4 regions of the Micromonospora sp. NPDC051141 genome follow, and region 1 is predicted to be linked to each of the others. Evidence: riboswitches for the same ligand, from Rfam matches in the RefSeq annotation. Region 1 holds a riboswitch; each other region holds the start of a gene.

Region 1 (7,203 bases):
CCTCGATCGGCGCCCAGCACCGGCTGGAGACGTTGGCCGCGTTGGGCGGGTTGCCGGCCGCCGCGCTGGTCGGCGACCGGGACCGGCTCACGCCGCCGCCCTGCGCCGAGTCGATCGCGGCGGCACTGCCCACCGCGGAGCTGACCGTCTGCCCCGGCGCGGGTCACATGCTGATGATGGAACGGCCCGACGTGGTGAACGCCGCCGTGGCCGGGGTGCTGCGCCGGGTGCTGGCCGGCATCGCGGTGCCGGGCCCGGCCGCGGCCTGACGGACGGTCCCGGCGCCGGTCCGGGCCGGCGCGGAGGCAGGCCCCGACGTGCGGCTTGCCGGCGGCCCGTACCCTCATTCAGCCCGTCGTGCCGTCCGACCACAGGAGCACCCCGTTGACCGACCAGACCACGCTGGACCGGGAGATCGCCGCCGAGCAGCGGCATCTCGACCGGGTGTACGCCCGGCTGGCCGAACTGCGCCGGTCCGCGGCCGACGCCGAGCGGGAGGGCTACCGGCTGGCCCGGGTCGGCACGTTCGGCGCGCTGGTCGAGCGGGACGCGATGGTCTTCCACGCCGCGCAGCGCCGGCACGTGCTGGACGCCGAGCACGAGGGGCTGGTCTTCGGGCGGCTGGACCTGCGCACCGGGCAGGTGCTGCACGTGGGCCGGCTCGGGGTGCGCGCCGACGACGCGGAGACGCTGGTGGTGGACTGGCGGGCGCCCGCCGCCGCCGCGTTCTACCAGGCCACGCCCGCCGAGCCGCGCGGCGTGGTGCGCCGGCGCACGATCCAGTCGGCCGCCGAGCGGGTCACCCGGATCGAGGACGACCTGCTGGACCCGGAGGCCGCGCCGGCGGACATGGCGGTGGTCGGGGACGGCGCGCTGCTGGCCACGTTGTCCCGGGCCACCGGTCGCGGGATGCGGGACATCGTCGCCACCATCCAGCGGGAGCAGGACGAGGCGATCCGGTCCCCCGGCAGCGGCGTCACGATCGTCTCCGGCGGCCCGGGCACCGGCAAGACGGCGGTGGCGCTGCACCGGGCCGCGTACCTGCTCTACTCCGACCGGGCCCGGTACGCCGGCGGCGGCATCCTGGTGATCGGCCCGTCCGGCGTGTTCGTCGAGTACATCGCCTCGGTGCTGCCCTCGCTCGGCGAGGAGACCGCCACGCTGCACTCGCTCGGGTCGCTGTTCCCGGGCCTGTCGGCGACCCGGACCGACCCGCCGGAGGTGGCGGCCGTGAAGGGTTCGCTGCGGATGCGGAGGGTGCTGGAACGCGCCGCGCGGGACGCGGTGCCGGACTCGCCGGCCGAGCTGCGCCTGCTCTACCGCGGTGAGCTGCTGCGGCTGGACCGGCCGGCGCTGGACACGGTGCGGGACCGCACGCTGACCCGGGGCGCGCGTCGCAACGAGGTGCGTCGGGCCGCGTTCGACGCCGTGCTCGCCGCGCTCTACGCGCAGGCCCGGACGCTGCGGGTGGGCCGGCTGCCGGAGCAGCCCGCGTTCGAGGACGAGATCATCGAGCGGCCGGAGTTCCGCGAGTTCCTCAAGGCCTGGTGGCCCCGGCTGCACCCGCGTCACGTGCTGGGCTGGCTGGCCCGGCCCGAGCGGCTGCGCCGGTACGCCGGCGGGGTCCTTTCCGCGGCCGAGATCCGGCTGCTCACCGACGCGTACCGGACGCTGGACACCGACGGGTTGACCGTCGCCGACGTCGCGCTGCTGGACGAGCTGGACGCGCTGCTCGGCACGCCGGTGCGGCGGGCGAAGCCGAAGCGGGACCCGTACCAGTTGGCCGGCGGCGTGCGCGAGCTGAGCACGTACGCCGATCGGCAGCGCGCGGCCCGGGCCGCCGCCCGGGAGCGCCCGGTGGACTACCGCGACTTCGCCCACGTGGTGGTGGACGAGTCGCAGGACGTCTCGCCGATGCAGTGGCGGATGGTCGGTCGGCGCGGCCGGCTGGCCTCGTGGACCGTGGTCGGCGATCCGGCGCAGACCGCCTGGACCGGCGATCCGCAGGAGCTGGACCGGGCGCGTGACCAGGCGCTGGGGCGGCGGCCCCGGCGTCGCTTCGAGCTGACCACCAACTACCGCAACTCGGCGGAGATCTTCGCGGTGGCGGCGGCGGAGATCCGCCGGCGGTATCCGGACCTGGCGCTGCCCGTCGCGGTGCGCTCCACCGGTGTGCCACCGGTGGAGCGGACGGTGGCCGCGGCCGAGCTGCCGGCGGCCACGGTCGAGGCGGTCCAGGTGCTGCTGGCCGAGGTGGAGGGCACGGTCGGCGTGATCACGCCGGTGCCGCGCCGGGACGAGGTGGCCGGCTGGCTGGGCGACCTCGACGCGGGCCGGCTCCAGGTGGTCACCAGCCTCCAGGCCAAGGGCATGGAGTACGACGGGGTGGTGCTGGTCGCGCCGAGCGAGATCCGGGCCGACCCGGGTTCGGGTGTCCGCACGCTCTACGTCGCGCTGTCCCGGGCCACCCAGCGCCTGACCACGCTCGATCCGGTGGGCTGACGCCCCAGTCACTTGCACACATAGCGATGTGAGCATAGATTGGGTCCGTCCGGGACCCGGGGCGGGAGGGTGTGTGCGTGGGCGCAGGTCATGACCACAGCGCCGCGGTGGCCAACGCGGCGCACCGGCACTCCGGTCGGCTCTGGGCGGCGTTCGCGCTGCTCGCCGTGTTGATGGTGGTCGAGGCGGTGGCCGCCGTCACGACCGGTTCGCTCGCGCTGCTCTCCGACGCCGGCCACATGTTCACCGACGTGCTCGGCATCGGCATGGCGCTCGCGGCGATCACCGCCACCCGGCGCGCCCGGACCGACCCGCAACGCACGTTCGGGCTCTACCGGCTGGAGGTGCTCGCCGCGCTGGCCAACGCGGTGCTGCTCGGCGCCGTCGCGGTCTACGTCCTGATCGAGGCGGTACGCCGGTTCGGCGAGCCGCCGGAGGTGCTCGCCGGGCCGATGCTGGTGGTGGCCGTGCTCGGCCTGCTCGCCAACATCGCCGCGTTCGCGCTGCTGCGCTCCGGCGCCCAGGAGAGCATCAACCTGCGTGGCGCGTACCTGGAGGTGCTGGGCGACCTGCTCGGCTCGCTCGGCGTGATCGGCGCCGCGCTGGTCATCGCGGTCACCGACTGGTGGTGGGCCGATCCGCTGGTCGCGGTGGCGATCGGCCTGTTCATCCTGCCGCGCACCTGGCGGCTCGGCCGGGCCGCGGTGCGGATCCTGGTGCAGGCCGCGCCGGAACACCTCCAGGTGACCGCCGTGCACGACCGGCTGACCGCCGTGCCCGGCGTGGCCGAGGTGCACGACCTGCACGTCTGGACGCTCACCTCCGGCATGGACGTGGCCTCGGCGCACCTGACCACCGATCCGGGCGCGGAGGTCGCCACCGTGCTGGCCGCCGCCCGGGCCGCGCTGCACGAGGACTTCTCGATCGATCACGCCACGTTGCAGATCGAACCCGGAGCGTCCGCCGGCGCCTGCGGCCCGACCGGCTGGTAGTTAGGACAGACTTAAATTCGAGTGGCTATTGTTGGCTTATGCCGGTTTTGCCCGGTATTCGGTTCCGGGTGGCGGAGCCGACCCCGGGCAACGCCGGTAGGCTCGGTCGCGGCCGACCCGCAGGCGTCATCCGGCGCCGACGGAGCGGCCGTCGCCTAATCGCCCGCGGGGCGAGCCGGGGAACCACGTACGTGGGGTGCATCCGCGTCAGCGGTAGGGATCTTCCGTCCCGAACCCGTCAGCTAACCCGGTCGGCGGTTGACGGAAGGACACGTGAATGCCCCCAGTGGCACCTGTACGACGGACGGCCGCCCGGATGGCGGCCATGCTCGTCGCGATGCTGGCCCTCGGCCTCGTGACGGCGCCGGTCTCCCCCGCCTCGGCGGCGCCCCCGACTGGCCGGCTCGCCGCCGCGCCCGGTGACGACGACGAGGGCGGCACACCGGCGCTGCGCGCCAAGCTCGACGCCGCCAGCAAGGGCTGGCTGGAGGCCAAGGCCGCGCTGACCCGGTCGGTGACCCGGCAGAAGCAGCTCAACGAACGACTCGTGACGATCGACGCGGAGCTGGTCGAGCGCAACGCCAAGGTCGGTGAGATCGCCGAGGTGGCGTACCGCACCGGCCGGATGGGCACCGCCGCGGCGCTGCTCGGCAGCACCAGCCCGGAAGGCTTCATGGACCGGGCCGCCGCCCTGGAGACGGTCGCCGCGCACGAGGACCGGACGCTGCGCGAGCTGATCATCACCCGCGACGAGGCGCTCCGCACCCGTACCGCGCTCGACGGCGAGGTCCGCGAGCAACGCAAGCAGGTCACGGTGATGGCCAAGCGCAAGGAGCAGGCCGAGCAGGCGCTGGAGGAGGCCAACAACCGGCCGTCCGCCAGCAGCGGCGGCGGCACCGGGATCCGGGGCACCTCCACCGCGAACGCGAAGCCGGCCAAGCGCAACTCCGACGGCTCCTGGCCGGCCGAGTCGTGCAGCGTCAACGACCCGACGCCGGCCAGCGGCTGCATCACCCCGCGTACGCTGCACGCGCTGCAACAGGCCCAGGCCGCCGGCTTCACCAGGTACGTCTCCTGCCACCGACCCAGCGGCTCCGGCGAGCACCCGAAGGGTCGGGCCTGCGACTTCGCGGCCCAGAAGAGCGGCTTCGGCGGCGTGGCCAGCGGCGGCGACCGGACGTACGGCAACAACCTGGCCGCGTACTTCGTGCGCAACGCCGACCCGCTCGCCGTGCTCTACGTGATCTGGTTCAAGCAGATCTGGCTGCCCAGCAGCGGCTGGAAGTCGTACAGCGGGGGCAACGGCGACCCGTCCAGCGACCACACCAACCACGTGCACCTGTCGGTCTACTGAGCACTACGCCCCACGACGTACACCGGGTGTCGGGGGGGGGGGGGGGGGGGGGGGGGGGGGGGGGGGGGGGGGGGGGGGGGGGGGGGGGGGGGGGGGGGGGCCCCCCCCGCCGCGCGCCGGCCCCCCCCCCCCCCCCCCCCCCCCCCCCCCCCCCCCCCCCGGGGCGACGATCGGGACATGAGACGACTCTCCCCCGCCGGCCGCAAGGCGCTGCTCACCGCGCACCTGGCCACCTCGCTCGGCTGGCTCGGCACCGACCTGACGCTGCTCGCGCTCGGCGTCGCCGGGCTGCGGGGCGCCGATCCCGACGTGGTCTACCCGGCGGCGGCGCTGGTGGTCACCTGGCTGTTCGCACCGCTGAGCGTGGCGGTCTGGCTGATCGGGACCGCCAGCGCCCTGCTCACTCCGTGGGGCCTGCTGCGCTGGCGATGGGTGCTGGTGAAGATCGCGCTCACCACCGTCATGCTCGGCCTGGTGCTGCTCCTGCTGACCCCCCGGATCCGGCACCTCGGCGCGCTCGCCGGGGCAGCCGACGCGCACCTGCGGGTCGACCTGGTGGTGCCGCCGGCCGTCTCCACCACGCTGCTGCTGATCGCCACCGTGCTGTCCGTCTGGAAGCCGTGGGGGCGGATCAGGCGGGCCGGCCCTCCAGCGTCGCGCCGAGGCGGGCGGCGAGGCCCAGGTGAGCGGCCCGTGCCTGGCGGAACGCGTAACCGAACAGCGGTGCCGGCGCGGTGAGCGTGATCTCCACGTCGATCCGCACCACGCCGTCGGGCTCGTCGCGCAGCCGGGTGTGGTTACGCACCGTCGTGGCCGGCTGCTGCCGGGCGACGGTGACCACCTCGTCCTCGGTGGCGACCAGCACGTCCGCCTGGTAGGTGACCGGGAAGTGCAGCGGACCGAGCTCCAGCCGGTCGGTGATCGCGAAGCTGGCCAGCGCGCCCGGCCGGGGCGGCAACTGCCGGACCCGCACGATCAGCGGATGCAGCTCGCCCTGCCGGCTCAGGTCGCCGAGCAGGGCCACCGCGTCCGCCCGGCTGCACCGGGCCTGCACGGTGTAGCTGAAGCTGTCGCTGCTCTGCAACCGGTCCCCCTCGCCGTCGTGGGTCCGGACGATCGTCCCGTACCGGGGCCGGCCTGGCAACGGGTCGAAGGTCCCCCGGCCGGCGAGGGGCCGGACGCAGGATCGGTGCGTGGGCGGGTGGCGCTCAGGCGCCGGGGAGCACCTCGGGAGCCTCATCGGCGAACCAGGGCTCCGGCGCGCCGAAGAGACCGAGCAGGCCGGTCACCCAGAGCTGCCGGTGCACGAACCGGCTCGGCTCGGTGACCACGAGCTTGACGCCGCTGACCTCGCAGGTCTGGAAGCCGGCGACCATCGCGCTGATGCCGACCGAGTCGATGAACGTGACGAGCCGCATGTTCAGCTCGATCCGGACGGGACGCGCCTTGGCCAGCACCTCGGCGATCGCTTCCCGCACCTCGTACGCGGTGTCGACGTCGATCTCCCCACGGGGCGCGATCTGGACGACACCACCCGGACGCACCGATTTCACGATCGACAGGCTCACGCGAGCACCTCCACTCGCCCCAACGGGCGCCTCATCAGTACGCGGGCCGCGACCGAGAGTATTCCTCCAACGGCCCCGGTCGCCACCCCCCGGGATGAGCAATTCGCGGACTGGGCACACCTGGGTGAGCCCAAACCGCACCTCCGGGTTCCGATTTCCCCTTCGACGCGGACCAGCGACCGGCCGAACGACCGGACCGGGTCGGCCGATCCGCCGACCCAGGGTAGCGGGCCCGCGCATCCCGCAGGCACACCCGGTCCCCGGCGCGTACGGGTGATTCCGCCCACCCCGTCCGGTTCCCCGTCGCTCGACCGGCGGAGCGGCCGGGGTTTGGCGCGGGAGCGGGCGGGGCACTGCCCCGGGAAGTGAACCGTGACGCGCCGGATGACCACCGGAGTCCGACGTGGCCGCCGGGCTTCGGCACCCGAGGAGGTAGAACGATGTTCGGATCCAGCCTGTTGGACCGCCGCAGCAAGCCCGAGCGGGTCGCGGACCAGGCCTGGCAGCACCTGCTCGACGCGGTCGGAACCGCCGGTGACAGCGTGCGGGACGCCACCCGCGTCGCGCGCCGCAGCTCCTCCGGCCTGGCCGACGAGGCCACCGACCTGGTCGGCTCCGCCGCCGACGAGGCGCGCCGCCGGGCCGGCCTCGCCTTCGACGCGCTCGCCGGCCGGCGGCCCGCACTGCCGTGGACGCTGCTGATCGCGGCGGCCCTGGCCGGCGCGGCGATCGGCTGGGCCGCCGGCACCGCCGCCCGCGCCGCCGGCAGCCGGGAGCGTGCCACCGA
Region 2 (7,203 bases), on a different contig from region 1:
CGTGCTGGTCGCGCGACCGGAACGCGACGGCGCGGAGGAGCCGGCACCCGAACCGGTCGACGCGGAGGCGCTCCACCGCGCCGACCTGGCCCGCTACGCCGACGAGGTGGCGGTGGCCGCGGCCGGGGCCGCGCAGACCGCCCGTCGCCGTCGCGAGCAGTGGCTGGCTGCCCAGAGCGAGGCCGAACGGGCCTGGAGGGCCTACGACGAGGCGGACGCCGCCGCCCGCCGCCTGGCCGGCGCCGGCGCGCTGCCCGCCCCGCACACCCCCCGCACCCCCGCCGAGTACGCGGCGCGCGAGCGCTGGCTGCACCACGCCGCCATGACCGCGCACTGGCGGGGGGAGCTGACCGCCCGCCAGCTCGCCGACGTGCTCGCCCACCGCAACGGGTGGGACCCGCGCCGGCACCCGGCCGAGCAGGAGATCGTGCTGGCCCGAACCGTCCGCGACGGTCGGCGGGCCGGCTGGGAGACGGCCGCCGAGCGGGAACGCCTGGCGTGGCGGGACGCCGAACTGGCCGCCGAGGCGGCCCGCACGCTCGCCGCCGAGGCGTACGCGGCTGCCACGGCGCTGCGGCCGGTGCCCACGTCCCGCGTCCCGACGGCGAGCCGCGTTCCGGTCCCGTCGGCGGTGCGGGGGGCCCGGTGGCGTCCGGCCCGCGTCGGCTGAGCGCCCCCGGGGAGCACGTCGACCGAATCGTTACCCGGAACCGGTGAGGCCGGTCACCGGAGGTGTCCGCCGGCGACCGGCCGGATCGATGGCCCCTGCTGCGCCCGTTGCCCGGTTCTCCGCCGTCCGGATGTCCGCTTCCTGCCGCACGGCGCCGAGCTGGCCGCTCGTCCCATTGAGGGAGGTCGGTGACCGGCTGTTCCGAATCCGTAGTCGTAGAGGACGTTTACGCAGGTGAGGGCGCTTGGCAGGGCGTGTACCCGCCGGTAGTGTCGGCGCGTCCGGTGCGGTTCCCGATCGCAGATGGCGACGCCGCGCCGACCCGCCTAATCGTGCATACGAACCGGGGACCCAACGCAACACCGGGGTGAATCCGCGAGCCCACGGCCGCGGTAGGGCGTACTTCCCGCCCGAATCCGTCAGCTAACCCGGTCGGCGGCCACGGAAGGAGTTCCATCCCGTGCCCACCACCCCCCGAACGTCTCCCCGCCTCCACGGCCCCGGGGTGCCGGCGCTCGCCTGACGCGACGCGCTTCCGACCCCGTCCCGCCCGGCATCCGGGCGACTTCCCGCGGCCGTCCCGCCCGCCAGCGCGTGTGAGTTCCTCCACGCGCGGGGTCGGCGCGTGCCGCCCACCCCCGTGGAGGAAACCCGTGAAGTACCACCTGAAGCGCCACCTGCGTCGCCTCGCGACCGAGCGTCCGTACCAGATCATCGCCGGTTCGGCGGCGGCCCTCGTGCTGGCCGGCGGCACCGGCGCCGCGCTGACCGCCACCGACGACGCGCCGACCCGGCAGGAGAACACCGCCGCGGTGGCGGAACTCGGCTCCCGCCTCGGCGACACCGCCAGCCGCAGCGAGGCGCGCATCGCCGTCCCGTCGCCGAGCGCGTCGCCCAGCGCCTCGCCGAGCGCCTCCCCCCGCCGCTCGCCCAGCGCCTCGCCCACGGCCTCGCCGTCGGCGAAGGTCGCCGACCCGGACACCACCCGCAAGGCCACGCCGAAGCCGCCGTCGAGCAAGGTGCTCGACTACGACTACCAGGCGCAGACCACCTACTACTACTGCGGCCCGGCCGCGGTGCGGAACGCGCTCAGCGCCACCGGCATCGAGCGCAGCCAGGACACGCTCGCCGTCGCGCTCGGTACCACCGAGATGGGCACCAACTCGGCCGAGGACACCACCCGGGTGCTCAACCAGCAGGTCAAGGGCGACCCGTACCGGACCCGCATGATTCCTGGCGCGGCCACCAAGGAGCAGATCGACCGGCTCCAGGCCGACGTGGTCAACGCGGTCCGCAACGGCCGGGCGGTGGTCTCGAACGTCGTCGGGGACGCCACCGACACCAACGGCGGCTGGCACTCGTTCCCGGGCGGCCACTACATCGCCGTGGTCGGCTACCAGAACGACGGCCGGACCGTACGGATCGCCGACTCGGCGGACCCGTCGCTGCCGGCGTACTGGGTCAGCACCATCGACCTGGCGAACTGGATGGCCACGCGCGGCTACTCCGCCTGACCGTACGCGTCGAAGGCCGGCACCCCGGTTCGGGGTGCCGGCCTTCGTGGTGTCTCAGCTGTTCCAGTGCTGGTTGACGAGGTCGGTGGCCTGCTTCTCCCACTGCGCGTACGCGTCCGGGTAGGCCGACACCTGCACGGTCTGGGCGGCCTTGGTCAGCGGCATGTCCTGCCAGCCGTCGACCTGCTTCAACCCCTTCAGGAACGCGAGCGTGGAGTATTCGGGGTCGGTGATCTGCTCCGGGGTGCCCCAACCAGAGGAGGGGCGCTGCTGGAACAGACCCAGCGAGTCGTGGTCGTTGCGGTCACCGAGGTGACCCAGGTTCTCCAGCTTCGACTCCTGCAACGCGGTGGCGATCGAGATGACCGCGGCCCGCTCCGGCAGCCCGGCCTTCTTCGTCGCCGCGATGATCGCCTTGACGTTGGCCGTCTGCTCGTCGTTCAGGTTGATCGTGGACTGCTCACCCTGCACGCTCGCCACCGTGACCGGCTTGCCGGCGGTAGCGGCGTGCGCGGACTCGACGTGACCGGCGATCGGACCGGCGAACACACCACCGGTGAAAGCCAGACCAGCAATACCCAGCACACTCTTACGCAGCATCGTGTTCACGGGGGGCTCCATTCGGGGGTCAACGCACCCGGGGGGTGCGGGCACCGTCAGGCGCACAAGACAAGTTCTGGCTGCTCGCGGGGCGGGGGCCTCAATCGCGGCGCCGGAAGTGTGTGCAACGACCGGGGACCCACCGTCATTCCCGGGCGGGGCCGGCGGCGGGGGCCGCTTGCCTTCCTCGGCCGTGCACCGGGATACAACGCCGCCACCCCGTCGACGATTCCGCCGCGAGCGTGCCGCCCACCACCCCGAAACCGGACAACGCACCCACTGAGGCACGCCCGGCACTGGAACGCTACGGATGTCTCACGCGCGCCCAGACGTCCACCGCGTTCCACTCGCCGCCCCACCCGGCCGTTGGCTGGCGGACAGTCAGTGCTCCGGAGCCTGCAAACCTGATGGCGTGGACGGGTCAGGACGGCGACCCGTCCACGCCCTCAAGTTCGTAGCGCTGCGGGCGCAAGCACCGCCCGGCGTGCCCGACGCGTCGACACCGCTCCGCGCCCAGCTTCTGGAACGACGCGGTGGTGTCTCCCGGTTCCGAGGACGGTCACCGCGTTCCATTCGACCCGGGGCGGCACCGGCCGTGCGTGGTCTCGCGCGGGGTGTCCGTGCGGTGGCAGACTGCGGCGTATGGGCGATGCGACGGCGACCCGCCACCTGGTGCTCCTGCACGGCATGGGCGCCACCGGCGAGGTGTGGTTGCCCTGGGCGCCGCTGCTGGAGCGTCGCTGGCAGGGACGTTGGCTCGCCCCCGACCTGGCCGGCCACGGCTGGTCACCGCCGTTGCCGGGCGCCGGGTACTCGTTCGCGGCCCTGGCGCGGCGCGTGGCGGACGGGCTCGACGCGCTCCGGCTCGGCCCGCACGACCGACTGGTGCTGCTCGGGCACTCGCTCGGTGGTGTGGTGGCGCTGGCGCTCGCCGCACGGCAGCGGGGCCTGCCGGTCGACGCGGTGGTCGGGCTGGGCATCAAGGTGGTCTGGTCACCGGCCGAGCTGGCCAAGGCGGACGAGTTGGCGGCCCGGCCGGTGACCTGGTTCGCCACCCGTGACGAGGCGGCCCGCCGCTACCTGCGGGTCTCCGGGCTCGCCGGCCTGTTCGCCCCCGACCACCCGGTGGTCGACGCGGGGCTGCGGCGGGAGGACGGCCGCGGGCACCGGAGCCACCCCGGCGGCGACGAGCGGGGCGGTGGACGGTGGCGGCTGGCCATGGATCCGGCCGCGTTCGCGGTGGGTGAGCCCGACATGCCCGCCCTGTTGGCCGCCGCCGACGCGCCGGTGCTGCTGGCGCGCGGCGAGACGGATCCGATGGTGACGGACGCCCAGCTCAAGGCGTTCGGCGTGCCGGTGGCCACCCTGCCCGGGTTGGGCCACCACGCCCACGTCGAGGACCCGGCGGCGGTGCTCGCCCTGCTCGACCCCTATCTCTAGGCCGGACGCGGCGCCGGGACGGCCCAGTCCGGTTCCAGCTCGCGGCGGGCGGCGGAGAGGAACGCCTCGGCGTAGCCGTCGGCGGGGAAGTCGCCCAGGTAGCGGGTCCGGGCCGTCCAGCGCTCGGCAGCCTTCGGGTCGGTGTCGAGCAGCGCGGTGAGCACGTCGTCCACGTTGGACATGTCGCGGCGCAACACGTAGCCGGTGGCCGCGAGTGGGAACCGCTCGACGAAGTGCGCGCCGTCGGCGCCGGTGTCGGTGACCGCGTAGGGCTTGCCGGAGTAGAGCCAGTCGGAGATGACCCCGGAGACGTCGGAGACCAGCGCGTCGGCGCGGTTGACGCACTCGGTGAGCGTCAGCTCCCGGGCCGCCGCCGCGCCCCACAGGTGCGGCCGGCCGGTCTTCGCCCTGTCGGCGGCGAGCAGTTCGGTGAGCCGGGCGAGCTGTCGCGCCGAGGCCGGGTTCCGGTCGGTGTACGGGTGGGCGCGCAGGATCACCGCCGCGCCCCGGTCGATCAGTCGGCGGATCAGCGTCTCGGCCACCGGCAGCGAACAGTAGTTGGCGTCGGCGTGGTGCCCGGTCCAGGTCGGGGTGTAGAGGACGGTCGGGTGCGCCGACGCCGGCCTCGGCTCCCCGCGTACCTCGATGGCCTCGACCTGGGGGCGGCCGACCACGACGAACTTCTCGGCGGGGATCTCCACGCCGGCGCGGGCGTACCTGTCGATCGCGGCCTGGCCGGCCACGAAGATCTTGTCGAAGATCGCCGACACCGGGTTGGCGCTGGGCGCCTTGTCGCTGTCGCCGTGGTGCAACTGCACGTGGGTGAGCTGGTGGAACCGGATCACGTGGGCGTTCTTCGCGCCGTGGTTGACGTAGAACGCCGCCCGCAGGCTGGGCACCAGCGCCTCGTCGAGCGCCTTCAGGGTGGGGCAGAGGACCACCGGTGCGCGGGTGGCGGCGGCCACGGTGGACAGGAACTCGGGCTCACGCACCACCACCAGGAACGGCCGGCCGATCCGTTCCAGGTAGGGCAGCCACATGGTGACCTGATACTCCGACCCGGGCGGGGCGGAGAAGTGCAGCACGAACTCCGGCTGTTGCCGACGCAACGCCCGGCCGACCGGACCGCCCCCGGCCGGCGGCCGGAACCGGCGCCGGGCGAGGTCGAACGCGATCGCGGCACAACCGGCGCCGACCAGCAGCGTGGCGGCCAGCGGCAGCCAGGCCGGCAGCGGCCACGCGGCGGCGAGCGCCACCAGGGCGAGCAGCGCCAGCAGGGCGTCGCCGAGCCGGGCGGTGACCAGCGGCGTCCAGGAGCGGACCGGCAGGTTCGCTGCCCGGATCTCCAGCGCGCCGGCCTGCCGCAGCGGGCCGACCAGCAGCACCAGGCCGAGCAGGACCAGCGCGGTGGCGGCCAGCGCCGGATCGAACCCGTCGTCGGCGCGGCGGGCGTAGCCGACCAGGATCCCGGCGGCCACCAGCACCGTCTCGACGAGCCCGTCGGCGCTGGGCCGGACCCGGCGCTCCCAGGCGGCGGCGGCCAGCGCGGCGACCGCCAACGCCAGGCCGGCGCCGGTGGCGCCGGTGAGCGCCACGACGAGGAACGCCAGCACCGCCAGCCCGCTGGTCAGTACCCGGGCGAGCAGCTTCCGGACCAGGTCACCACGCATCTGCACGTCCCTCGGATCAGGCGCGGGTGGACAGCTCGGACCGGTGCGCGCCGGGCTGCGCCGGCACGTCCGCCACCGGTTCGCCGGGAGCCCGGCGGACGTCGACCACCTGACCGGTCAGTTCGGAGATCAGCACGTCCAGGGATGCCTGGGCGACCGCCTCGGAGGCGAGCAGCGTGTGCTCCGGCTCCTCGCCGAACGCCTTGGTCCGCATCGGGGTGGCGGTGCGTTCCGGGTTGACGCAGTTGACCCGTACGCCGAACTCCGCCCACTCGTCGGCGAGCGCCTGGGTGAGGTTGACCAGCGCGGCCTTGGTGGCCGAGTAGAGCGCGTACCGGGCCCGGCCCCTGGTGTAGGAGCTGGACGTGTAGAGCAGCAGCTGCCCCTTGGTCTGCTGGAGGTACGGCAGCGACTGGCGCGCGATGGTGACCGGGCCGACGAAGTTGACGTGCAGGAGCCGGTCCATCGTCTCGTCGTCCATCTCGGCGAGCGCGCCCTTCTCCAGGATGCCGGCGGTGACCACCACGTGGTCGATCCGGCCGGTCGCCTCGAAGGCGGTCTTCAGCGCGGCGGCCACGTCCTCGGCGCGCTCCACGTGGGTGCCGGTGCTGGACCGGCTGAACGGGAAGACCTGGGCGCCGTAGCCGCGGGCCAGTTCGGTGAGGTCGTGCCCGATGCCGTAGCTGCCGCCGAAGACCACGATGGTCCGGCCGGTCAGCTCCTCGGCGTAGCCGCGGTGGCTGAGCCGGGGCGCCTGGGCGGCGGCGAGCTGGAACAGCTTGTCGGCCAGGTGCACGTCGACCGGGTGGGTGACCTTGATGTTCTCGTCCGAGCCGTCGATCACCTTGATCGGCGTGCCGGGCAGGTAGCGCAGCACCACACCGCAGTCGTCGGTGGCGGCGAAGTCGGGGTCGCCCTCGGCCCGCCGGTACGCCTCCCGGATGGTGCCGGAGCGGAACGCCTGCGGGGTCTGGCCCCGGCGCAGCCGGGACCGGACCGGGATGTCGGTGATGCAGTCGTCCGCGTCGACCTGGACGATCGTGTCGGCGGACGGGATGGCCACGTCGACCGCCGAGTAGCTCCAGAGCGCGTTCACGCACTCGCGCACGATCCGCGCGCTGACCAGCGGGCGGACCGCGTCGTGGAAGAGGATGTTGACGTCGCCCTCGCCGACCGCGTCGAGCGCGATCCGGGTGGTGTCGTTGCGCGTCTCGCCGCCCTCGATCACCTTGGTGACCTTCCGGAAGCCGGCGCCGGCGACGATCCGTTCGGCGTCCGGCACGTGGCCGGTGGCCATCAGCACGATGAT
Region 3 (7,203 bases), on a different contig from region 1:
TCGGCGGCCACCGCCCCGGCCACGGTGGCGTTGTCACCGGTGAGCAGCACCGGGGTGAGCCCCAGGCCGCGTAGCCGGTCGACCGCCGCCCGGCTGGTCGGCTTGACCGCGTCGGCCACCGCGAGCACGCCCCGGGCCCGCCCGTCCCAGCCGGCCAGGACCGCCGTGCGGCCGGCGGCCTCCGCGCCGGTCGCGGCGCGCACGACCGCCTCGGGTACGTCGAGACCGCGCTCCCGCAGCAGTCGGAGCCGCCCGACCACCACGCTCCGGCCGTCGACCGTGCCGGTCACGCCGAGCCCCTCGGCGTTCGCGAAGTCGCCGACGGCGGGCGTCGGACCGGCCTCGGCCGCGCCCTCGGCGACCGCCCGCGCGATCGGGTGCTCGGAGGCCGCCTCCAGCGCCCCGGCCAGCCGGAGCAGCTCGCCGGCGTCCTCGCCGGCGGCGGGCAGCACCTCGGCCAGCGTCATCCGGCCGGTGGTGACGGTGCCGGTCTTGTCCAGCACCACGGTGTCCACCCGGCGGGTGGACTCCAGCACCTCCGGTCCCTTGATCAGCACGCCGAGCTGCGCGCCGCGCCCGGTGCCGACGAGCAGCGCGGTCGGGGTGGCCAGGCCGAGCGCGCACGGGCACGCGATGATCAGCACGGCCACGGCGGCGGTGAACGCGGCGGTCGGCCCGGCGCCGGTGCCGAGCCACCAGCCCAGCGTGCCGGCGGCCAGGGCGATCACGATCGGCACGAACACGCCGGAGATCCGGTCGGCGAGGCGCTGCACCGCCGCCTTGCCGGTCTGCGCCTGTTCCACCAGCCGGGCCATCTGGGCGAGCTGGGTGTCGCCGCCGATCCGGGTGGCCCGGACCACCAGCCGGCCGCCGGCGTTGACGGTGGCGCCCACCACGGCGTCGCCCGGCCCGACCTCGACCGGCACCGACTCGCCGGTGAGCATGCTGGCGTCGACCGCCGACGTGCCCTCCTCGACCACGCCGTCGGTGGCGATCTTCTCGCCGGGCCGGACCACGAACCGGTCGGCGACCGCGAGCTGGTCGACCGGGATCCGGACCTCCGACCCGCCGCGCAGCACTGCCACGTCCTTCGCGCCCAACTCCAGCAGGGCCCGCAGCGCGGAGCCGGCGGTGCGCTTGGCCCGCGCCTCGAAGTAGCGTCCGGCCAGGATGAAGACGGTCACCCCGGCGGCGGCCTCCAGGTAGATGTTGCCGGCGCCGTCGCCGCGGGTGATGGCGAACCGGAACGGGTGCGTCATCCCGGGCATCCCGGCGTCGCCGAGGAAGAGCGCCCAGAGCGACCAGCCGAACGCGGCCAGCGTGCCGAGGGAGACCAACGTGTCCATGGTCGCCGCGCCGTGCCGCAGGTTGACCAGCGCGGCCCGGTGGAACGGCAGCCCGCCCCAGACCACCACCGGCGCGGCCAGCGTGAGCGAGGCCCACTGCCAGTAGTCGAACTGCCAGGCCGGCACCATGGCCAGCACGATCACCGGCAGCGTCAGCACGGCGGAGACCCACAGCCGGGTACGCGCAACCCGCAGCTCGTCGACCGGCTCGGCGGCCGTGACCTCCCCGGCGCGGGCGGGCGGCGGCGGCACCTCGGCCGTGTACCCGGTCTTCTCCACGGTGGCGATCAGGTCGGCCGGCGCGATGTCGTCGGCGTACCGGACGGTGGCCTTCTCGGTGGCGTAGTTCACCGTGGCCTCGACGCCGTCCATCCGGTTGAGCTTCTTCTCGATCCGGGCGGCGCAGGACGCGCAGGTCATGCCGCCGATCGCGAGCTCGATCAGGTTCGGCGCGGTCGGCAGCGTCTTTCCCGTGGTGGTCATCGCGACACCTCCCCGGTCAACTGTGCCCGTGCCCCGGCGTGCCGTGTCCGGCGTCCGGGGTCGGTGCGGTGGTGGGTGCCGGCGCGGGCTGGGCGCCGGCCAGGACGGTGAACTCGGCGGTGTGCACCGCGTCGCCGTGACGGAAGTCCAGGTAGAGACGGTACGCCCCGGCGGAGGGCACCTCGGCCGCGAACGTGACCGCCGGCCCGGCGGGGGTGCGCCCGTCGTCGGGCGTGCCTTCCGGGTGCACGTGCAGGTAGGCCAGGTCGCCCTGGCGCAGCGCCACCAGGTGCCCGTACGCGCCGAGGTAGGGCTGGAGGTCGGTGACCGGGCGACCGGCCCGGCTGACGGTGAGCGTGAGCCGGCTGGTGCGGCCGGGCTCCGGCGTGCCGGTGAGCGTGACCGTGTAGCCGTCGACAGTGGCGGTGGTGGCCGGCGCCGGCAGCGGCCGGGCGGCCAGCGGGCCGGGGACGGTGACGTCGACGCCGAGCGTCAGCGGCTCGCCGCCGGTCGGCGTGAAGTCGGCGAACGCCCGCCAGACGCCGGGCCCGGCGAGCGGCGAGGCGACCCGCCAGGTGCCGTCGGCCGCCAGCTCCGGGTGCACGTGCCGGAAGCCGGACAGGTCGCGGCGGGCGACGATCAGGTGCATGCGCCTGTCGTGCGCCACGTCGTAGCGGGTGACCGGTGCGCCGTCCGGGCCGGTGATCCGGAACGCGAACTCGCCGGCCGGGGCGGTCACCGGCTGGAGCGTGTAGCCCCGCTCGGAGACCAGCAGGCCGCCGGGCAGGTGCGCGCCGCCGGTGTCCCCGTCGCCGGTGTCCCCGTCGCCGTGGCCGGTTTCACCGTGGTCGGCGGTGCCGGAGTCGTGGTCGGTGTCGGTGGTGTCGTGCCGGATCTCGGCGGCCGGGGCGGCGGGACCGGCCACGTGACCGATCCCGTACGCCCCGGCGAACACCGTCGCGAGGCCGAGCGCGAAGCCACTCAGCTTCGTCGCCGTGTTCATGGTGCCTCCTCGGTTCTGCGGGTCCGCGGACCCGTCACGCCCCGGCGAGGTCGTAGCCGGCCTCGTCGACGGCGGCGCGGACGGCGTCCGCGTCCAGTGGTTCCCGGCTGGTGACGGTGACCCGGCCGGTGGCCAGGTCGACCTGGACGTCGGTGACGCCCGGCAGCGCGCTCAGCTCGGCGCTGACCGCGTTGACGCAGTGCCCGCAGGTCATGCCCTGCACCTGGTAGGTGGTGTCCATCTCGCCCTCCGATCAGATACCCCCTGGGGGTACGAGTCGAACGGTATCATACCCCCGAGGGGTACGGTATCCTCGACGCATGACCACGCCGTCCACCCCGGTCCGGGGCTACACCGCCAGCAAGGACCAACTGCTCGCGCGGCTCCGCCGCATCGAGGGACAGGTCCGGGGCATCGAGAAGATGGTCGAGGACGACCGTTACTGCATCGACGTGCTGACCCAGATCTCCGCCATCCAGGCCGCGCTGGACAAGGTCGCGCTGGGCCTGCTCGACGGCCACGCCCGGCACTGCATGCACGAGGGCGCCGCCGAGGGCCGCGCCGACGAGATGGCCACCGAGATGATGGCCGCAGTGGGCCGCCTCATGAAACGCGGCTGACCCAGCCCTCTCCCCTCCCCTCCCTGCCCCGCCCCGCCCCGCCCCGCCCCGTCGATCTTGCAGTTGCGGCCCAAGAGATGCCCCGTTCGCGCCGCTTGCCGAGGCCGTAACTGCAAGATCGCGCAGGTGGGGTGGCTACCATGACCCGGCGGCGACCCCGGGCGTGGACAGGACGCGTCCGCGCCGGCCGGTGGACGACCGGGCCGGTGAACCGGTGCGCCGCGACCCGTAGGGAGAGCCGCCGTGGGCGCCGACCACACCCGTCCCGCCCCCGCCGCGCCGCCGGGCGTACGCCGGCTCCTGTTCGCGACCGTGGTGCCGCTCTTCGTGCTCACCGTGCTCGCGGCGCTGGTGCTCTGGCCCCGGGGCGGCGGCCCGGAGCCGGCCGAAGCCGAGAACGTGCCACGCCACCACGGCACGGTGACCCGGGTGGTGACCGAGCCCTGTCCGCCCACGCCGGAGGCCCCCGCGGGCGGCGGCGGCCGGTGCGGCACCGTGACGGTCGCCGCGGAGCAGGGCCCGGACGCCGGCCGGCAGGTCGAGACGCCGATCCCGGACGGGCCCGGGGCACCCCGCGTCGAGGTCGGCGACGAGGTGATCCTGGTCGAGTTGACCGACCCGGCCGACCCGTCGGTGAAGGCGTACAACATCGCCGAGCACCAGCGCGCCACGCCGTTGATCTGGCTGGTGGCGCTCTTCGCCGCCGCGATCGTGGCGTTCGGGCGCTGGCGCGGGCTGGCCGCGTTGGGTGGCCTGGTGGCGAGCTTCGCCATCCTGCTCGGCTTCGTGCTGCCCGGGATCGGCGCCGGCCGGTCCCCGCTGCCGGTGGCGATCGTCGGCGCCGCGCTGATCATGTTCGTGGTGCTCTACCTGACCCACGGGATCAGCGCGCAGACGTCCGTGGCGGTGCTCGGCACGCTCGGCAGCCTGGTGGTCACCGGCGTGCTGGGCACGCTCGCCACCGCCGCCACCCACCTGACCGGCTTCGGCAGCGAGGACGCCACCACGCTCTCCATGTTCCAGGGCGGCGTGGACCTGCACGGCCTGCTGCTGGCCGGCATCATCATCGGCTCGCTGGGAGTGCTGGACGACGTCACGGTCACCCAGGCGGCCACCGTCACCGAGCTGGCGCACGCCAACCCCGACCTGTCCCGACGGCAGCTCTACCGGGCGGCGACCCGGGTGGGCCGGGCGCACATCGCGTCCACTGTCAACACCATCGTGCTGGCGTACGCGGGCGCCTCGCTGCCGCTGCTGCTCCTGCTGGTGGCCGACTCCCGCCCGGTGAGCGAGATCCTCACCAGCGAGTTCCTGGCCCAGGAGATCGTCCGCAGCGCGGTGGCGACCCTCGGCCTGATCGCCGCCGTACCGCTCACCACCGCGCTGGCCGCGGTCGTGGCCACCGCCGGACGGCACGGCCCGGCGACCGGGGCGTCGCCGACGCCGCCGGGCCGGCCCCCCGCGGCCCGCCGCGAGGCGCTGGAGGCGCTCGGCGGGACGTCGGCCGAACGGCGGCCCGACCACCGGGGAAGTACGGATGTCGCATGGTGACACTCCGCAGCGTGACGGCGCGCGGGAAACGCGATGCTGGTCACGCTGGGCAATGTCGAATTCTCGCGATTGGTCGGCTTCCGGGCGTAGATCCCCGGTCGACATCTCGGGTAACCTCGCTGCCGGTCACCGCCGAAGGCGCGCACCCGCGCCTGCGGTGCCGCCGCCCAATCGCCTCCGGGCGAGCCGGGGAACCAGGTACATGGGGTGAATCCGCGTCAGCGGTAGGGGCCGCTTCCGTCCCGAACCCGTCAGCTAACCCGGTCGGCGGCCGACGGAAGGGAACACTGTGACGGCACCCCTGCGCCGCTGCTTGACACCCGTGGTGGCCGTGCTCGCCGCGCTCGCCGTGCTGGTCGGGCCGACCCCGGCGTCGGCGGCTCCGCACACCGCCGCCCCCAACCCCTCGGGGCACTCGGAGGACGACGACCCACCGCTGATCAGCGAGGCCGTCACCGCCGCCAACCGGGCCTACCTCCAGGCCAAGTCCAAGCTGGACACGTCGCGCAAGCGGCAGCTCAAGCTCGCGCTGGAGGTGAAGGCGGCGCAGAACGAGCTGGACGCGCTCAGCCCGCAGGTCACCGAGATCGCCGCGCAGTCCTACCGCACCGGTCGGGTCGGTGCGATGGCGATGCTGCTGGAGAGCGACTCGCCCGACTCGTTCGTCCGTCGGGCCAGTGCCCTGGACGAACTCAACCTGTTCAACGGGCAGCGGCTCGCCGCCATCAACGCGGTGAAGACGCGCGCCGAGCAGGCCAAGATCGCGCTCGACGCCGAGGTGCGCGAGCAGGAGAAGCAGACGAACGCGATGGCCCGCGAGAAGGTCGAGGCGCAGAAGGCGCTGAAGCTGGTCGGTGGGCTGGACTTCACCGGTGGCCTGGTCTCGGCCACCTCCCCGGTTGCCAAGATCGGCCCCGGCCGCACCGCCGACGGCGGATGGAAGTCCGAGTCGTGCAGCGAGAACGACCCGACCACCTCCGGCTGCGTCACGCCGCGCACGCTGCACGCGTACAAGGAGGTCAAGCGCGCCGGCTTCAACCGCTTCGTGGGCTGCTACCGCCCCGGCGGGCCGTGGGAGCACCCCAAGGGCAAGGCGTGCGACTGGTCGTTGCAGAACAGCGGCTTCTCGCCGTGGCACAACAACGACACCCGCCGGTACGGCAACGAGGTGGCCGCCTTCCTCATCCGTAACGCCGACCGGCTGGGCATCTACTACGTGATCTGGAACCGGCAGATCTGGTTCCCGGCGACCGGCTGGAGTTCCTACAGCGGGCCCTCCAACCACACCGACCACGTGCACATGTCACTGCTCTGACGCGTACGCGAGAAGGGGCCGCCTCCGGGCGGCCCCTTCCGTGTGTCCGGGGGTGGTCAGCCGGCGAGCGCCGGGTCCGCCGGTGCGGCCGGGGCGGGCACCGGGGCCGGGGACTGCGCCACCGTTCGCACCTCGCCGCCGCTGAGCCGGTACGACATGCCGGCCACCGCGCACGCTCCCGCGGCCACCCGCTCGGCGAGCACCGTCGAGCGGGCCAACAGGGTCTCCACGGTCTGCGCGATGTGGATGTCGATGATGCCGTCGAGGTCCTCGACCTCCTGCCGGGCGGCCCGGAGCAGGCTGGGCGAGACGGCGTCCACCACCGCGCCCAGGTGCCCGGCCGGCGCGGAGCCGGTGCGGACCGCCTCGCGGGCCGCCTGGACCGCGCCGCACGAGTCGTGGCCGAGCACCACCACGAGGGGCGTGCCGAGCACGGTCACCGCGTACTCGACGCTGCCGAGCACCTCGGGGCCGGCGGTGTGCCCGGCGGTACGCACCACGAAGAGGTCGCCGAGACCGCGGTCGAAGATGATCTCGGCGGCGAGCCGGGAGTCGGAGCAGCCGACGATCACCGCGAACGGGTGCTGGCCCTCGGCGACCGCGGCCCGGTGCCCGGCGTCCTGGTTCGGATGCTGCGGCACGCCGGTGACGAACCGGTGGTTACCGGCCCGTAGTTCGGCGAGTGCCTCGTCGGGAGTGCTCGGGATCATCGCTGCTCACCTCGTCCTCGGGCGGAACGACCGGGCCGGCGGTCGGCGGTGTCGGCCTCGCGACCCACCGTCACACGAGACCGATGGCACGTCAAGATTTCGTGATACGCATTTCATGCGTTATGACTCGACCCGCTCCGGGTCCGGGCCATCGCCCGCCACGCCATACGATGAC
Region 4 (7,203 bases), on a different contig from region 1:
TTCCACCCCGGTGCCTTCCCTAATGTGATGCACCGACCGCCGTGGGTCGTCCGCCTCGATCTTCCCTCTCGCGAGGCGCCCGCCGGTCGGTTGCAAAGGAGTCCGTGCCGGTGGCAACCATGCCCCCTCAACGTCACGTCCCGAGCGCTCCCTCCGGCCGGCCGGCCGGGGTCCACCGGGTGGTACGCCGTCTCCTCACCCTGGTCGCGGCCGTCGCGGTCGGCGCCGGGATGCTGGCGGCCCCGGCGCACGCGGCGCCCTCGGTGGACGAGATCGACGCGCAGATCGACAAGCAGTGGGAGCAGCTCGAACCCACGATCGAGCAGTACAACAAGGTCAGCGCCCAGCTCAAGGCCGACCAGAAGAAGTCGGTCGAGCTGAAGAAGAAGATGGTCCCGCTGGAGCTGGCCTCGACGCTGGCGATGAACAAGGTCGGCGACATCGCCTCCCGCTACTACATGCGCGGCCCGTCCCAGGAGATGGGCGCGCTGCTGGTGAGCACCAAGCCGGGGACGCTGGCCGAACAGCTCGTCATGCTGGACCGGATCGCCGACGACCAGCGCCGGCAGATCGCCGGTGTGCTCGCGGCCCGCGACAAGTACAACGCGCAGAAGCAGAAGCTGGACGCGTTGATCGCCACCGAGGTCAAGCGGAAGAACGACCTGGCGGCGAAGAAGAAGCAGATCGACTCCGAGATCAAGCGGCTGACCGGGATGCTGCCGGTGACCTCGATCCGCCCGGAGGGCTGCCCCTCGATCGACGGGGTGGTGAGCAGCGCCGCGCGGACCGCGATCAAGACGGCGTGCGCCCAGGTCGGCGACCCGTACGTGTGGGGCGCGACCGGCCCGAACTCGTTCGACTGCTCCGGCCTCACGCAGTACGCGTACAAGGCGGCGGGCATCTCGCTGACCCACTTCACCGGCGCCCAGTGGAACGAGGGCCGGAAGATCTCGGCGAGCGAGGCCCGCCCCGGTGACCTGGTCTTCTTCTTCAGTGACCTGCACCATGTCGGGCTCTACCTGGGCAACGGCCTGATGGTGCACGCGCCACGGACCGGCAAACCCGTCCAGGTGGCCAAGGTGCAGTACATGCCGGTCGCGGGTTACCGCCGACCGTACTGACCCGCGTCACGGCGAAGGCCCCCGGTCCTCATCGGACCGGGGGCCTTCCTCCGTCTGGTGGGCCGTCAGCGCGGCGCGCCGAGCGGCGACGGCAGGATCAGCACGTCGTCGAGGTTCACGAACATGATCCGGTGGCCGAACTGGACCTGCACGTAGCGGTTCTCGCCACGGACCACGGTGCGGTCACCGGGGGCGGAGCCGTCGTAGGAGACCGCCCGGTAGTACTCGCCCGGCAGCACACCGCCGACCGCGTACCGCTGGCCGGCCGCGAACGTGTACTGGAGCGGGGAGATGGCCTGGTACGGGATGGTCTCCGGGTAGGCGGCCTGCTCCGGGTAGGCGCGGCCGTACACCGGGATGGTGGCCTTGCCGGGGCGCGGCGTCACCACGAAGCCGGTGGCCCACTTCGCGGTGGGCGCGGTGGCCGGGTTGTGGAACCACGCCTTCTGGCCGAGGTACCAGATCGCGGTCCAGTCGCCCTGCCGGCCGGCCACCGCGTACGTCTGGCCGGCGGAGGCGCGGGCGCCGTGGTCGGAGATGTACATCGTGTCCGGCGTGCCGTCCGGGCGCAGCCCGAGGTCGTTGACCAGCGGGGCGTCCGCGCTCGGCGCGGTCCGCAGCACCACCGCCGAGGAGCCGCGCGACGGGCAGGTCTCGGCCGGCGGGGTGGGCGTGGGGACGCCCGGCGGCTGCTGGTTGCAGCCGACGAACGCGGGCCGGTTGGTGGCGAAGTCCGGGTCGATGGTGACCAGCCCGGTACGCGACGTGCCGGTGGTCCGGAACGGCGCCTTCATCAGGTCGAAGTAGTGCGACCAGTCCCAGTAGGGGCCCGGGTCCCAGTGCATGCCCCGCACGTTGGCGGCGGTGATGCCGGGCACGTTGTCGTGGCCGATGATGTGCTGCCGGTCCATCGGGATGCCGAACTTCTGCGCCAGGTAGCGGACCAGCTTGGCCGAGCTGCGGTACATCGCCTCGGTGTACCAGGTGCCCTGCCCGGCGAAGCCCTCGTGCTCCAGACCGATGGACTTGGCGTTGACGTACCAGTTGCCGGCGTGCCAGCCGACGTCCTTGGCCTTGATGTGCTGCGCGACGTAGCCGTCCACCGACCGCAGCGTGTAGTGCCAGCCCAGGTAGTCGGCACGCTTCACCAGGTCGACGCTGGGGGCGAAGTAGCCCTCGGTGTCGTGGATGACGATGTATTCGATCTTCTGCTGCTTCGGCCGGTCGCCCAGGTCGTGGTTGCCGTAGTCACCCGGGTCGGCGCTGAGCTGCTCGTAGGGGGCGGGAATCCACTCGCAGGCCAGCCGCACCGGGCACTCCAGCCCGTCCGGCCGCGCGGCGTGACGCAGGCCGAGCCGGGCCAGCCCGGCCCGGTCCGGCTGCGCGGCGGTGGCGGCCAGCGTGACCCGTTGCCCGTCGTCGGTGGTCCGGGTCGCGCCCTGGCCGAGTTGGTCGTAGACCTCGTCGGCGAAGGCCGCCGCCGCGTCTGACGTGTCCGCGCCGGAGTAGCGGGCCACCGCGCCGTACCAGGCCGCGACGTCGCTGCCGGCGCCGACCGGCCCACCCAGTGCCTTCTGGTACGACGCCAGCAGCGCCGCGCCACCGCGGATGTTCGCGGCCGGGTCGGTGCGCAGCGTCTGCGCGTCCAGCCCGGTGAGCGTGGCGGCGGCGTCGAGCGTCTGGAGCGAGGCGGTCGGCAGCGGCGTCTCCCGAGTCGGCGCGGCGGCGGTGCCCGGGTCGAGCCGGAGCGGGCGGCTGTCGTCGCCGCGCGGGTCCTCGTCCTCGTCGACGTGCGCGCTGCCCGGCGTGGCCAGCACGTGCGCGGCGTCGGTCAGGTGCATCGGGCCGTAGCCGCCGCTGGTGCTGGGCTGGCCCGGGTGGGTGTCCCACCTCGACTCCAGGTAGGAGACACCGAGCAGCACGTTCTGCGGTACGCCGTACTCGGCCGCCGCGGCAGCGTACTGCTGCTGGCGGTCGCCGGTGGGCTGGGCCGCCTGCGGCGCGGCGCTCACCGGGCCGGTGGTGGCCAGGGCGGTGGCCGTCGCCACGGCGGCGGCGAGCAGGATCCGTCTGCTCGACGGCGGGGCTGAGAGGTGCATCGAACCTCCTGGACAGGGATGGGGGTCACTGCGTTCCACCCTCACTCCGCCCACCCACGGGGGTCAATACCTTTCCAGGCAGTAATCCGATATGAAGGAAATCTTCATTCGCGTTCGTGTGGCGCATCCGGTACGGAGTGTCACGGCCGTTCGGGTTGCGGATCGATAACGGGAATCCTTACTCTGGTCAATCGTCGGCCGCAAGTTTCACCGTCCAACCCGGTCGGTGACGGCCCGACACCGCCGAGTCGCCCACGGGCGAACCGGGGACCCAGGTTCCTGGGGTGAATCCGCAGCCACTGCGGTAGGGCGCCTCCCTTCCCGCCCGAACCCGTCAGCTAACCCGGTAGGCGGTCAGGCAGAAGGAGTACGGACGCCCGGTGGCCCACCATGCCCCGCGGCCGACGTCGAGCCGGTCGGTCGACCGGTCCGCCGCCGTGCCGCGTTTCCGCTGGTCCCGCTTCACCACCACACTCGCCGCCCTGGTCGGCGCCGCGGTCGTCCTGACCGGTGGCGCGACGGCGGCGCACGCGGAACCCTCGGTCGCCGAGATCGAGGCCCAGATCGACCGCGACTGGAACAAGCTCGAACCCGTCATCGAACAGGTCAACGCCGTCCGCGGGCAGCTCGCGGTGCGCCGCAAGCAGGCCGACGCGCTCGGGAAGCAGATCGCCCCGCTCCAGGCCCGGGTGGACGCCGCGCTCGGCCGGGTCGGCGGGCTCGCCGCCGACGCGTACAAGGGCGACAACCTCTCCACGGTCAACGCGCTGCTGGGCAGCCGTTCGCCGAGTGAGCTGGTCACCGGCCTGGAAATGCTGGACCGCTTCGCGCACCACCAGCAGGAGCAGGTTCGCGACATCGCCGCGCTGCGCGACGAACTGGCGGCGAAGAAGAAGCCGCTGGACGCGATGGTCGCCGACCTGAGCCGCACCGAGGCCCAGCTCGCGGCGAAGAAGAAGCAGATCGACGCCGAGATCGCCAAGCTCCAGAAGCTGCGGCTCAAGGTGTACGGCAACGGTGGCGGCGGCCCGCTGCGCCCGGCCCCCTGTCCCGCCGGATACCCGGGCGGCGCGGCCGGGGTGGCGGTCAAGTTCGCCTGCGCCCAGATCGGCAAGATCTACGTGTGGGGCGCGGCCGGCCCGGACCACTTCGACTGCTCGGGCCTGACCATGGCCGCTTGGGCGAAGGCCGGGGTCTCGCTGCCGCACAACGCCCGCCAGCAGCACGACGTGACGAAGCGGGTCAGCCGCGCCGAGCTGCGCGCCGGTGACCTGGTCTTCTACTACGGCGACCTGCACCACGTGGGCATGTACGTCGGGGACGGCTGGGTGGTGCACGCCTCCCAGTCCGGCAAGCCCATCACCATGAAGCGCGTCGATGACGGCGACATCAACAGCTACGGCCGCCCCGGCTGAGGTGCAAGGAGGGGCCCCCTGTTAACGCATTCCGCATAACAGGGGGCCCCGCTCAACAACCGCGCTCGGCGTCAGCGGGTCGGCCAGGTGCGCCAGCTCTGCCAGGACCGGCTCGGCGTCGGGCCGCGTTGGCCCTGGTAGCGCGAGCCGTAGACGGCCGAGCCGTACGGGTGCTCGGCCGGCGACGAGAGCCGGAAGATGCAGAGCTGGCCGATCTTCATGCCCGGCCAGAGCGTGATCGGCAGGTTCGCCACGTTGGACAGCTCCAGCGTGACGTGGCCGGAGAAGCCCGGGTCGATGAAGCCGGCCGTGGAGTGGGTGAGCAGACCGAGCCGCCCCAGGCTCGACTTGCCCTCCAGCCGACCGGCCAGCTCCTCGCCCAGTGAGATCACCTCCAGCGTGGAGGCGAGCACGAACTCGCCCGGGTGCAGCACGAACGGCTGCCCTTCCGGAACCTCCACCATCGACGTCAGGTCGTCCTGCTGCACCGACGGGTCGATGTGCGTGTAGAGGTGGTTGTTGAAGACCCGGAACAGCCGGTCCAGGCGTACGTCGATGCTGGACGGCTGCACCAGCGTGGGCTCGAAGGGCTCCAGCGCGAGCGTGCCCGCCTTGATCTCGGAGACCAGGTCGCGGTCGGAGAGCAGCATCGGAACACTCTAGCGACAGACGGTGGTAACCAGCGTGTCGGACTACTTCTTCGTACACGTGTTCGATAGACTGTCGGCATGGCTTCCTGGTCCGAATTCGCCGCCGACGAACCCCGACTCGCGGCCGAGATCCGCCTTCTGATGCAGCAGTACGGGCCGGGCTTCGGCTACCTCGCCACGGTCCGCGCCGACGGTGGCCCACGGGTGCACCCGGTCTCGCCGCTGATCACCGACGACGGGCTCTGGTGTTTCGTCATCGACTCGCCGAAGCGTCGCGACCTCGAACGCGACGGCCGCTACGCGTTGCACTCCTTCCCGCCGGAGGAGAGCGACGACGAGGCATACCTGGCCGGTCGGGCCCGCCCGGTGACGGATCGGGCGACGGTCGACCGACTGTCCCTGATCGGCCGGGCGGCGCCGCAGGGTGACTGGCGCCTGTTCGAGTTCTCCGTCGACGTGGCGATGCTGACCCGCCGTGACCCGGTCACCCAGATCGGCGCCGGCCGCCCGGAGATGCGGCTCTGGCTGGACCCGGGGGAGGCCACACCCGCGTCCGCCACCCCGGCGTCGCCACCCCCGGCCGCGGCCCGGCGTGACGTGCTCGTGCCGGACGGCCGCCGTGGCCGGCACGGCTTCGACACCCGCCGGCCGGCCGCCTGACCAGGCCCGGAAAACGCCGATGCCGGCCCTGTCCGTGGACGGGGCCGGCACCGGTCGGTACGTGGTGCGGTGGCGATCAGGCCGCGCGGTAGGCGTTCCACGCGGTCAGCATGCGGCTCGCCTGGCCGGCGGTGAACTGGTACATGCAGGAGTCGTACGTGTAGTCCATGAAGTTGGTGATCGGGTCCTTGCCGGTCGTGGAGCAGGTGTCCCGACCGGTCGGGCACTCGTACGCCGGGGAGGCCTCGGCCGGGGTGTCGGAGACGCTGTCACCCGAGCCCGAGCAGCCGCCCTGGAAGGTGTGGTAGAGGTTCAGCCAGTGGCCGATCTCGTGGGTGCCGGTGTCGCCCTGGTTGTAGTTGGTCGCCGTGCCGCCGGGCAGCGACTCGCCGAGCACGACCACGCCGTCCATCTTGTCCAGCGTCCGCTTCGGGAAGGTCGCCCAGCCCAGCAGGCCGTCGCTGAGCTCACCGAGGTACATGTTCAGCGTGTTCTTGCCGCCGGTGCGCAGCGAGGTCTTCATCGACCGCTCCGCCGAGGAGCCCTGCACGATCGGGTACCACGACGGGTTGGTCACCCGGTTGATCTTCGAGAGCTGGAAGCTGAACGCGGTGGCAGCGCCGCCGGTGGAGCCCGCGTACGCCTGGTTGAGCACGCTGATCTGCTGGGTGATCAGCGAGTCCGGGATGTTGCCGCCGGCGCGGGTGCTGTTCTCCTGGATGACGTGCACGACGACCGGGATGGTCACGGTCGCCAGCGGGGTGACGGCGCCGGTCCGGAAGTTGGCCCGCTCGCGCTGCGCGGCGGCGAGGTCGGCCTCGCGGTCGCGAACCTGCTTGGCGGTCAGGTGGTTGGGGTCGAGCTTGGCGTGGCCGCCCTTGGCGACACGGGCGTCGGCGTGGGCGTCGGCCGGCTCGGCGCACACGCCGGCCGGGGCGGCCGAGAAGGCCGAAGCAGCGGGGACGACGCCGACCGCGGCGGTGCTGAGCAGCAGCGCGAGGGTCGACGTCGCGACACCGGCGGTACGCCGGGTCAGCAGGTTGGGACGGAGTCCCATGGGCCCACCTCTTTCTGACGGCGTGGCAGGGGGTGTGTCACGCCGAGTCGGAAACGTGTGGCAGACGTTACATCCCATCGAGGGATTTGAGAACGGCCATATGTTGCCGGCGTGCAACATCCCTTGATCAACTCGGCCGGGCCGCGTGGCGGGGGTACCTGGGTGCACGGGGGTGGTGACCTCAGGTACAGTGGTGCCGCT

The links. Region 1 has a riboswitch for cyclic di-AMP ahead of ACIA6B_RS21220 (coiled-coil domain-containing protein). Riboswitches for the same ligand answer to the same signal wherever they lie in the genome.
Region 2: linked by a shared signal. The riboswitch ahead of ACIA6B_RS03895 (C39 family peptidase) and the one ahead of ACIA6B_RS21220 (coiled-coil domain-containing protein) in region 1 are both predicted to bind cyclic di-AMP.
Region 3: linked by a shared signal. The riboswitch ahead of ACIA6B_RS11760 (hypothetical protein) and the one ahead of ACIA6B_RS21220 (coiled-coil domain-containing protein) in region 1 are both predicted to bind cyclic di-AMP.
Region 4: linked by a shared signal. The riboswitch ahead of ACIA6B_RS09725 (NlpC/P60 family protein) and the one ahead of ACIA6B_RS21220 (coiled-coil domain-containing protein) in region 1 are both predicted to bind cyclic di-AMP.

The regions. Positions count from the first base shown of each region.
Region 1 is NZ_JBITFD010000011.1:94,913-102,115, forward strand. It holds gene ACIA6B_RS21205 (alpha/beta fold hydrolase) at 1-269, shown strand, start outside; gene ACIA6B_RS21210 (HelD family protein) at 385-2,502, shown strand; gene ACIA6B_RS21215 (cation diffusion facilitator family transporter) at 2,580-3,494, shown strand; cyclic di-AMP (ydaO/yuaA leader) riboswitch at 3,637-3,767, shown strand; gene ACIA6B_RS21220 (coiled-coil domain-containing protein) at 3,772-4,848, shown strand; gene ACIA6B_RS21225 (hypothetical protein) at 5,026-5,586, shown strand; gene ACIA6B_RS21230 (SRPBCC family protein) at 5,480-5,992, opposite strand; gene ACIA6B_RS21235 (STAS domain-containing protein) at 6,057-6,416, opposite strand; gene ACIA6B_RS21240 (hypothetical protein) at 6,857-7,203, shown strand, end outside.
Region 2 is NZ_JBITFD010000002.1:333,801-341,003, forward strand. It holds gene ACIA6B_RS03890 (hypothetical protein) at 1-670, shown strand, start outside; cyclic di-AMP (ydaO/yuaA leader) riboswitch at 984-1,123, shown strand; gene ACIA6B_RS03895 (C39 family peptidase) at 1,324-2,184, shown strand; gene ACIA6B_RS03900 (hypothetical protein) at 2,239-2,793, opposite strand; gene ACIA6B_RS03905 (alpha/beta fold hydrolase) at 3,427-4,224, shown strand; gene ACIA6B_RS03910 (CDP-glycerol glycerophosphotransferase family protein) at 4,221-5,894, opposite strand; gene ACIA6B_RS03915 (bifunctional cytidylyltransferase/SDR family oxidoreductase) at 5,911-7,203, opposite strand, start outside.
Region 3 is NZ_JBITFD010000005.1:119,895-127,097, reverse strand. It holds gene ACIA6B_RS11785 (heavy metal translocating P-type ATPase) at 1-1,829, opposite strand, end outside; gene ACIA6B_RS11780 (hypothetical protein) at 1,846-2,832, opposite strand; gene ACIA6B_RS11775 (heavy-metal-associated domain-containing protein) at 2,867-3,073, opposite strand; gene ACIA6B_RS11770 (metal-sensitive transcriptional regulator) at 3,153-3,452, shown strand; gene ACIA6B_RS11765 (YibE/F family protein) at 3,696-5,003, shown strand; cyclic di-AMP (ydaO/yuaA leader) riboswitch at 5,158-5,289, shown strand; gene ACIA6B_RS11760 (hypothetical protein) at 5,293-6,318, shown strand; gene ACIA6B_RS11755 (carbonic anhydrase) at 6,375-7,028, opposite strand; gene ACIA6B_RS11750 (helix-turn-helix domain-containing protein) at 7,199-7,203, shown strand, end outside.
Region 4 is NZ_JBITFD010000004.1:295,770-302,972, reverse strand. It holds gene ACIA6B_RS09735 (NlpC/P60 family protein) at 111-1,121, shown strand; gene ACIA6B_RS09730 (N-acetylmuramoyl-L-alanine amidase) at 1,187-3,220, opposite strand; cyclic di-AMP (ydaO/yuaA leader) riboswitch at 3,452-3,587, shown strand; gene ACIA6B_RS09725 (NlpC/P60 family protein) at 3,601-4,635, shown strand; gene dcd (dCTP deaminase) at 4,707-5,285, opposite strand; gene ACIA6B_RS09715 (pyridoxamine 5'-phosphate oxidase family protein) at 5,364-5,945, shown strand; gene ACIA6B_RS09710 (zinc metalloprotease) at 6,022-7,002, opposite strand.